DNA from 3 places in the Labilibaculum euxinicum genome. Region 3 is predicted to be linked to each of the others. Evidence: riboswitches for the same ligand, from Rfam matches in the RefSeq annotation. Region 3 holds a riboswitch; each other region holds the start of a gene.
The links. Region 3 has a riboswitch for cobalamin ahead of ACY0M5_RS13085 (putative transporter). Riboswitches for the same ligand answer to the same signal wherever they lie in the genome.
Positions count from the first base shown of each region.

Region 1: linked by a shared signal. The riboswitch ahead of ACY0M5_RS13665 (hypothetical protein) and the one ahead of ACY0M5_RS13085 (putative transporter) in region 3 are both predicted to bind cobalamin.
Region 2: linked by a shared signal. The riboswitch ahead of ACY0M5_RS10545 (TonB-dependent receptor plug domain-containing protein) and the one ahead of ACY0M5_RS13085 (putative transporter) in region 3 are both predicted to bind cobalamin.

Region 1 is NZ_OY782756.1:3,423,655-3,426,845, reverse strand. It holds gene ACY0M5_RS13670 (AMP-binding protein) at 1-1,359, shown strand, start outside; cobalamin riboswitch at 1,573-1,773, shown strand; gene ACY0M5_RS13665 (hypothetical protein) at 1,805-2,035, shown strand; gene cobA (uroporphyrinogen-III C-methyltransferase) at 2,126-2,899, shown strand; gene ACY0M5_RS13655 (sirohydrochlorin chelatase) at 2,905-3,191, shown strand, end outside.
Region 2 is NZ_OY782756.1:2,621,351-2,624,541, forward strand. It holds gene ACY0M5_RS10540 (DUF5074 domain-containing protein) at 1-1,158, shown strand, start outside; cobalamin riboswitch at 1,268-1,473, shown strand; gene ACY0M5_RS10545 (TonB-dependent receptor plug domain-containing protein) at 1,564-3,191, shown strand, end outside.
Region 3 is NZ_OY782756.1:3,293,291-3,296,481, reverse strand. It holds gene ACY0M5_RS13090 (acyl-CoA carboxylase subunit beta) at 1-224, opposite strand, end outside; gene ACY0M5_RS13085 (putative transporter) at 286-1,941, opposite strand; cobalamin riboswitch at 2,389-2,573, opposite strand; cobalamin riboswitch at 2,879-3,091, shown strand.

The sequences.
Region 1 (3,191 bases), 130 kb from region 3:
GAGATTGAAAATATTTTAAGCCATTCTGAAGCAAAAGCTGTTTTTGTTTCGACAGGTTTGCGTTCTAAAATTAAAAACCTTAAAATTGAAACCTTACAATCGATTATTGCAATTGAAGATTTCAATTTAATTCATACAAATGAATCTTCACCGAAATTTGATCTTTCTGAAAAACCAAAGCAGGATTATCAGGTTTGTGAGGATGATATGGCGGCAATTATTTATACGTCTGGAACAACAGGCAACTCTAAGGGTGTTATGTTGTCTCATAAAAATATCTGCTCCAATGCTATTCTGTCAAAAACAATCCATCCTATAGATGAAACGGACCGTTTTCTTTCAATTTTACCTTTGTCGCACACCTATGAAAATACTTTGGGATATGTGATTCCGATGATTGCCGGTTCCTGTATCTATTATTTAGGAAAAGCTCCCGTGCCTTCATTATTATTGTCAGCATTTAAAGAAGTACGGCCAACCATCATGTTTTCGGTTCCACTGATTATCGAGAAGATTTACAGGAGTAAAATTTTACCGTCGATTAATGGGAAAGCCGTTACCAAATATTTATATAAAATTCCGTTTTTCCGCAAGAAGCTGAATGCAATTGCCGGAAAAAAATTAATGGAAACCTTTGGTGGTAAATTAACCTTTTTTGGTATTGGCGGAGCTAAATTGAATTCTAAGGTTGAACTATTTTTGCGTGAAGCAAAATTTCCCTATGCAATTGGTTATGGATTAACAGAAACAGCACCATTAATTGCAGGATGTGGTCCGGCAATTACTAAATTTCAATCTACAGGGCCTGCTTTAGTCGGAGTTGAGCTGAAAATCAATAATCCAGACCCTGTTACTCAAATTGGAGAAGTATGGGCAAAGGGTGATAATGTGATGATGGGTTACTATAAAGAGCCCGAAAAAACCAAGGAGGTTTTAACCGAAGATGGTTGGTTTAAAACCGGCGACTTAGCAAAAATGGATAAAGACAATTATTTATATATCGAAGGTCGATTGAAAAATATGATTGTTGGATCAAGTGGAGAAAACATTTATCCGGAAGAAATAGAATCGGTAATCAATAACTTTAAACATGTAATAGAGTCTGTAGTTATTGAACAGAAAGGAAAATTGGTTGCAATGGTTCATTTTAATTATGAGGAATTGGAACAACAATATCAACATCTTAAAAAAGAGGTGGGAAATTATGTCGATGACACTGTTGATGAGTTAATGCAGGAATTACAGGTTTATGTGAATTCACGTGTAAATAAATTTTCGCAGGTTCAGTTAGTGATCGCCCAAATTGATCCATTTCAAAAAACGGCAACGCATAAAATAAAGCGGTTTCTATACCATTAGAAACAAAAAAGACTAAACTTCACCCCAAATGTTATACCTAACATTTGGGGTGTTTTTTTATATCTGAAAATTTCTTGTTCTTTATGTTTTTAGACAGAAATAAGATCTTACTGTGTTTGTTATTTGCATGATAATCAGCGTTTAGTAGTGGGTGGTTTGCTTTGGTTTTTACATTCATAAAATAGATTGTTAGTATCTTGAATTAATATTGATACATTTGTTTCGCGATTTGGCAATATCATATCCCTTGATCTGATATTAAAGAGGGAATCCGGTTTGAGTCCGGAACTGTACCCGCAGCTGTAATCTCTATCCCAAACTCTGTTGCATGATGTCACTGTATCTTATGGAAGATATGGGAAGGCGCAACAAGAGGGAGAAAGTCAGAAAACCTGCCAAAAAGCAATTTTGTTTAATCGACACTTTCGGGACTAAAAGTAAGATTATGAAGAAAATTACTAAATCTATGCCTGCGGGGCATATTATGCTTGGTTCATTATTTCGGAACCAAATTTTCAAATTCAGATCAGTTACAGATGACTCTCTGTTCATCTCGTTTGTTGCTAAAGCAAACAGGTTGATGATCATATTAATTAAAGAAGTAAAGACTGAAAAACGTCATTTGCAAAATTTTAATTTTTGGAGTCAATTTCTATTCCCAATTAATACAATTTGATAATTCAACTTGTTTTTCACAACAGGTTAGAATTGATGTGCTCATAATTAAAGGCAAACATAGGTTTGAATCCTTTAAAATCAATATAATATGATACGCGAAAGAGGTAAAGTAAGCATTGTTGGAGCTGGGCCAGGTGATCCGGAATTAATTACACTGAAGGCAATCAGAGCCATTGAAAATGCAGAAGTTGTTTTATACGATTATTTGGTAAACAAGGAATTGCTAGGATATTGCAAACCTGATTGTCAGATTGTTTACGTTGGTAAAAAGAACAAACAACACACCTATCCTCAGGAGGAAATTAATAAAATGCTGATTGAGTTTGGCTTATCGGGAAAAAAAATTGCTCGTTTAAAAGGTGGTGACCCATTCGTTTTCGGACGGGGAGCTGAAGAAATACTTGGTTTGCAGGAGCATGACATTGAATTTGAGGTGATTCCGGGAATTACAGCTGGGGTTGCGGTTCCCGGAGCAGCAGGTATTCCTGTCACATTAAGAAATGTGGCTTCTTCAGTAGCTTTTTTCACAGGACATCAGTGCGAAAATCACAAAACAGAAATTCAGTGGGATAAGATTGCGGCGGGAATTGATACTCTGGTTTTCTATATGGGGGTGACTCAGGCTCCACGAATTGTTCGTAATCTGATGGCAAATGGCAGGAAACCGGAAACACCGGTTGCAATGATTCGTTGGGGAACTTTGCCGGAACAGGAAGTAATGAAAGGAACTTTAGAAAATATTGTGGCAAAGATGGAACAGCACGACTTTAAGCCACCGGCAATTTTTATTGTTGGGGAGGTAGTTGCTTATTCAGAACAATTATCACCATTGATTAATCAAATGGCCAAAACAGAAATTTGATAGCTATGAACAGAAAAGGAATTTTATTATGTGGGCATGGAACCCGCAAAGAAAGGGGAGCGAAAGCATTTCAAGAGTTTGCGGAGCGATTTGCATCTCAAACTACGCATTATGAGGTTGAATTTGGATTTTTGGAGCTTTCGGAGCCGGATTTTGAAACAGGAGTAAAACGATTGGTTGAAAAAGGTGTGACAGAGATTATTGCTGTTCCAGTATTTCTTTTTACCGGAGTACATATGGAAAGAGATATTCCTTACGCTCTAAAAAGCTTTCAGGAAAAATATAAGGTGAA
Region 2 (3,191 bases), 670 kb from region 3:
CAACCTAAAATTGAGAATGCAGAGAATGGTTCTATTGAATGGTTTAAGAATGGAAAGTTGGTTTCAATAGAAAACAGCTATACTTATAAAGGAGAAAACGCAGGTGTTGATACCTTAAAATTAGTTGTGGAAAATGGAGCTGGAAAAGAGTCTCTAACGTATATAATGCAGGTTTTTGGGGAGTATTCAGAAGGGGTTTTTATTATTGGAATGTCATCAGAATCAAATAATGGTACGCTTGGATTTTTAAATGAAGAAGGCTTTCAGTCTAATGTTTTTCAGGGAATTAATCCGGGTAAAGTTTTAGGTAATAATCTGTTAAGTGGGAGATTCTGCGATGGTCAAATTTATTTGGTTTCACAAGTAGCTCCATATGTTTCTGTTGTTAATGCTCAAACAATGAAAATAAACGATGAGATACTTACTTCTGAAGCTTCTTCTCCAGGTTATATTGATGTTGCAGGCAATAATGGATATGTTGTGAATACTGCTAATGATGCAAGAACTTTACATCCATTAAATAAGGGATCTATTGGTAATGCTATTGAAGGTATTTCGGATATTCCGGGAGTTAAATCATCAATTTTAGCTTTAAAGGAAAAACTACTTGTTGCTTCGGGAAGTGACTTGAAAACAGTAAATTTTGACAATGATGAGGTTAAAACAATCGCCAGTTACAATGAAAAAATATCAGGTATTGTAGTAGATAATAACGGTAATATATGGGTAGGTACTGAAGGTAGAAATGAGCCGGCAAAATTCAGGATGCTAAATGAAAATTTAGAGGTTGTTGAAACTGTGAGCCTGGACGAGAGTGTTAAACTATATAGAAATGGTGTGTTGGCTTCTGCTAAAACGAAGTATTTTTACTGGCAAGAGACTTCAACTGGCAATATTCATCGTTTTAACAGTGAATCAAAGGAACAAGAAGTTTTTGTGGCTCCAATGATGCATGGTATATTCTTTACGACAGCTGTTAAAGAACATCCAGTAACGGGAGATGTTTATATTGCTGGAGCTGCCGATTTTATGAATATGGATAAAAGTAAATTAATTGTATTTGATTCGAAAGGAGAAAAGGGTAAAGAAGTTGAAAATATTGGAGAGTCGGTATTAGACTTTATTTTTAGCTATAAAGATTTATATAGAAATAAATAGATAAAACATAAATAGAGATTGTAAAGCGAGAGGCAATTTATTATTGTCATCTCGCTTTTTGCATCCCAATATAAATTATTATACAATCTATTAATCTATTGTTTTTTTATACATTTGCAATGCAATTGGTTCTCATATATCTGAATTAATCAGATAGAGATGAAAAGGGAATCCGGTTAAAGTCCGGAACTGTTCCCGTAGCTGTAAGCTCAGAAAAATGCTTTTTCACCACAATGCCACTGTTCCGATACCTCGGGATGGGAAGGCCGAAAAAGTTGAGTAAGTCAGAAGACCTGCCAATGCAAACTTAATTTTCAAAACATTCGGAGAAGATGTTTGGAAGACGATTGAATCATCTATTTCTTTTGTTCTGTCCTTGTGTTTTCTTCTTTATCAAATTATAAGATGAAGTTGAAATTTTTATTTACAGTAATTGTAAGCTTTTTGAGTTTCGGTGTTTGGTCGCAAACCTTAGGTGTGGATACCATCCAGATTGAATCCATTGATATTGTGGCGCCAAGACTTCAACATTTTTCTTCCACCGAAAAAACTGTGCAAATTGATTCTATTCTTATCCAGAGGTACGATGGAAAGGATTTGTCGAGCTTACTTCAGAAAACATCTTTGGTAAATATTTCTTCAAATGGTGCGTTTGGGGCTCTTGCTACGGCTGGGATGCGGGGTGCATCAGGAACACATACATCTGTGAATTGGAATGGGATTCCTGTTAATTCATTAACAACAGGTTCGGCAGATTTATCTTTAATAAATGCAGGTTCTTTTGATCAAGTTCAGGTGATATACGGCGCCGTAGGATCTTTATATGGTTCTGGAACATTGGGTGGTGCTATTGAATTGTCAAATAAACCCGATTGGAAGAAAAAGTCGGAAATAGGATTGAGTTCTGAAATAGGCAGCTTCTCAAATTATAAAACAAAACTACACAGTAAGTATTCTAATAGTTGGATTTCATATACAGCTCAGGCATTTTTTCAGTATGGGAAGAATGATTTTACTTATACTGACAAATATGATTTTGACTCTCCGACTGAGAAACTTACCAATAATGAAAATAGAGCTTATGGTACAATTCACGATTTACATTTAAAACTAAATAATCATTTTATTGATTTAGGAGCTTGGTATCAAGCAAAAAAGAAAAATATAGCTGGCTTAATGGGAATTGGAAAACCCTTCAGTCATCAACAACAAAGAGATTCTTCATTAAAAGTGTATTTAGGCTGGAAGACTTTAGTTGGGAAATTTAGAGTTGAAGCCAAAACAGCTTACCTGTATGATTATTTAAAATACACAGACGGTTATACTTCCGAAATATCATCGGAAAGAGTATTAAATGACGCAAATTTGCGTTATTATTTGAATAGTAAATTTAGTTTGGATGTAAATGGCAAATATTCTTGGTTGAAAGGGGAAACCAATAATTACGAGAAAGAAGAAAATGAATCAAGGTTGACTGTTGCAGGAAAGTATTCTCCCAATTTCGGTACTTTTATATTTACGTTTGGTAGAGAATGGAGTTCCGAAGTTAATCCCCCTGAAATGTACTCCTTTAGTTCATTATTACATATAATATCCAATGTTATTGATTTGCGTGTTAAAGCAGGTACCCATTATCGACGACCTACCTTTAATGAAAGGTACTGGCAACCTGGAGGTAATGAAAATATAAAATCGGAAGAAGGCTGGAGCGCAGACTTAGGTCTGGCCTTTTTATCTTACTCTACTAATTATGGAGAATTTAATGCAGATTTAAGTTTGTATCACTCTAAAAATAAGAATGCTATATCGTGGCGACCTACTGGATCATTCTGGAGTCCTCAAAATACTGGACAGATGATAAGTAGAGGAGTTGAATTGGAATTGAATCATATCTTAAACGTTGGGAGCGATAGAATTCATACATCATTAAAATATGCTTACAATGATGCTTACAACAACGATAAATTCAGTGATGATTATAAGCAAACAATGGCTTATCGTCCTCATCATATAACTAAAATTCTGAGTGATCT
Region 3 (3,191 bases):
CAAATTACACCGTCTCCATATATGTTCGTTTCTATGTTGCCTGAAGGTTTAACAAATGCGTCTATTTCCTCAAAACTGTTTTCGTCGAACAGCAATTCAATTCTTTCTTTGGCAGTTAGTTTTCCCTTTTTGTGTTGTTTCGAGAAATATTCCCAATTGTATTGTGCTGCTAACTGTTCTTGTCGGCTTGTATATTTTTGAAATGGTATTCTGTTGTCTTTCATTATTTTTAGTTGTAAAATTTAAATGAATTCATTGTGAGCATATTTTCCAATTAAATAGAATTTAGGTAAAAAGTAATACCAGTACTTGTGCGAGTAAAACCCGTAAGAACATGACCAAAGGGTATACAGTGGCGTAAGCAGTCGATTGTGCCTGAATCGGAGCGATTGAATTGGCAAATTCTAAAGCTGGAGGATCGGTCATGGATCCGGCCAGTAAACCACAAATAGTGAGGTAATTGATTTTTAGGGTATGAGCAATAACGGCAACGATAAGGAGAGGAATAAAGGTGATGGCAAAGCCATAAAGCATCCAGATGTAACCTTCGTTTAGAAGCGTTTGTACAAAATATTTCCCCGACGAAATTCCTACACATGCCAGAAAGAGAACAATGCCCAGTTCCCTGATAAACAGATTGGCACTTGGAGTCATGTAAAAATCAAGTTTACCAATTCTGCCTTTGTGCCCAAGTATTAGAGCAATTAATAGTGGTCCGCCTGCCAAACCAAGCTTGGCAGGTGCAGGAAGGCCGTGAATATTTATCGGAAGCAAGCCAATAATAACACCTAGTAATATTCCCAGAAAAATGGGGAGGATATTAGGGTGTGATAGTTCTTTTACAGAGTTGCCAAGCAGAGAGGCAACTTTAATCAGAGCTTTTTTTTCTCCTACAATACGTACGGTGTCACCAAATTCAATACTATCTTCTTCCTTCGGCATTAACTCAATACCATTTCTGTAGATTCTGGTAATGTTTACAGGGAATTGGCGTGAGATTCCAATTTGCTTTATACTTTTTCCCGCCAGCTTTTTATTGGTGATCATCACTTGTTTCATTCCAAGTTTACCAGACACCTCAACATCTTTGGTTGTATTTATTTTGCCCAAATTAAGTTGAATGAATTTAAAATTTGCTTCTACCGATACTCCATAAAGAACATCTCCTTTTTCAAGAACTGTTTCGGAATCGGCAGCCATAAAATCATCGTTTCGTTTAATTCTTGAGAGAACAAAATTACTACTGCAGGTATCTTTCAGAAAAAGTATGCTTTTGCCAAAAAGGTTTTGGTTGGTAACCTCAACATTTATGGCAATTGGTTTTCCATCGAGGCCGGTAATTTCTTTATTGTATCGTTCTTCTTCCTGTTTTACATTGATTTTGAAAATTACACGCAGTAATATCATGCTGATAATGATTCCAAAAATTCCGAACGGATAAGCAACAGCATAGCCCATGCCCGCAATTTCGATATTTTCGCTTGCGCCCATAACATCGCCAATGGTTTGCTGAGCAGCACCTAAACTAGGAGTATTGGTAACAGCTCCGCACATAATTCCGGTGATCACGGAAGTGGGAACATCGAAAATAAATTTTATGGCAACTGCAATAAAGAAACCTGAAATAACAATTCCTGAAGCGAGCAGGTTAATCTTTAATCCATTATTTTTAAGTGAAGTGATAAAGCGTGGCCCCACCTCTAAACCAATGGAATAAACAAATAATATCAAGCCAAATTCTTTAATAAAGTGCAATACGTGTGCATCGGTAGCAGCTCCCAAATGACCAATTAACAGACCGGAAAACAGTATGCCTGCAATGCCCAATTTAATTTTGAAAAACCTTAGTTTTCCAAATAGAATACCTAAAACAGCGGCCAGACAAATGATGACAATTGTAGATGCTGTTCCTGGTGTAGTTAATAGTTCTATAATGTTCATGTTGAATTATTGGTGTTTTAAACGATATGATCTCAAAAGAAGATCATTTTTTAGTGAGAAATAAAGGGATATGAAAAGAGCCGGAACTCCCATCTACCTTGATACGAAGTCAGGATATTATGAATTGGCAAATGAAAGTGCCGGCTCAACTTAATTGATCCAGAGGCTGGTCAGGAATCAATAAGGAATGTTATAAACTTGTTGAAAGGGGAATAAAATATTTTTTTCGGAATGATTAGTTTTAAAGCCAAAATACATGTCGTATTTAGTCTTAACTGTTTTCTCCATTTCGCGAGGAGTGCTGCTTACTTTTTGCATAACAATACATTTTAAATGGTAAAACTGTATGCTTTGCGTTAATCAATAAAAAAACAGGAATAATAGAATTAAAAAGGAACTTTTAATTCACTAGCGAGTCCTGATTTTTAGCTTTATGTCGCGAAAGCATCAATCTAATTAAATAAGACAGGTCTCCTGGCTTTTCCATTTACAACGCCTTCCCATTCCATATGTTGGAACAGTGGCTTGATGTTGCAAACTGTTTTGGAATTACAGTTGCGCGTCAGCTCACGATTTTAACGTGATTCCCTATTAAACCCTTTTTACGGGGTATCTTAATTATTTTCGGAAGCAAAGTTATCAAAAAAAGTATCTAAAAAACAAATTTAAATTTCCTTTAAGTTGAATCAATTTGATTTCATGGCAATTAAAAAAGGAGAAGTAAAGAAACTGATCGTTTACAGAGGTATGGATTTTACAAGTAATCTATTGCTGAAGCTAATTTGATTTTCTGGGATGTTGATTAAAATAACAGAATCTTAATTTGCTTGTAATGAGAATTATAAATTATGTGCTGATTTTCGGAAACCAGAATATTTATGCTATAAAACACTTTTGGTTTGTTTGATGTGAATACGATATCTTAAAATATATATGATACATTTGCATCGATTTTGGTGTTCTGCTCAGGCTATCGTCTGAGGGAATGAAAAGGGAATCCGGTGAGAATCCGGAACAGTACCCGCTACTGTAAATCTCATTTTGTCATGTGCAAAATATGGTTTTTACACCGCAAGCCACTCTCAGAAATGGGGGGAAGGCTGTAAAAGCTGAGATAAGTCAGGAGACCTGCCAAGTCGTAACTAAAGAACATTTTGCTTCCGGGAATCGAAGTATATGTATTGAACTTACGCGCGTGTTCGGTATTTATTTTTCTAATTTCTTTCTTTGTTTGTGTAAACATTTGGAGG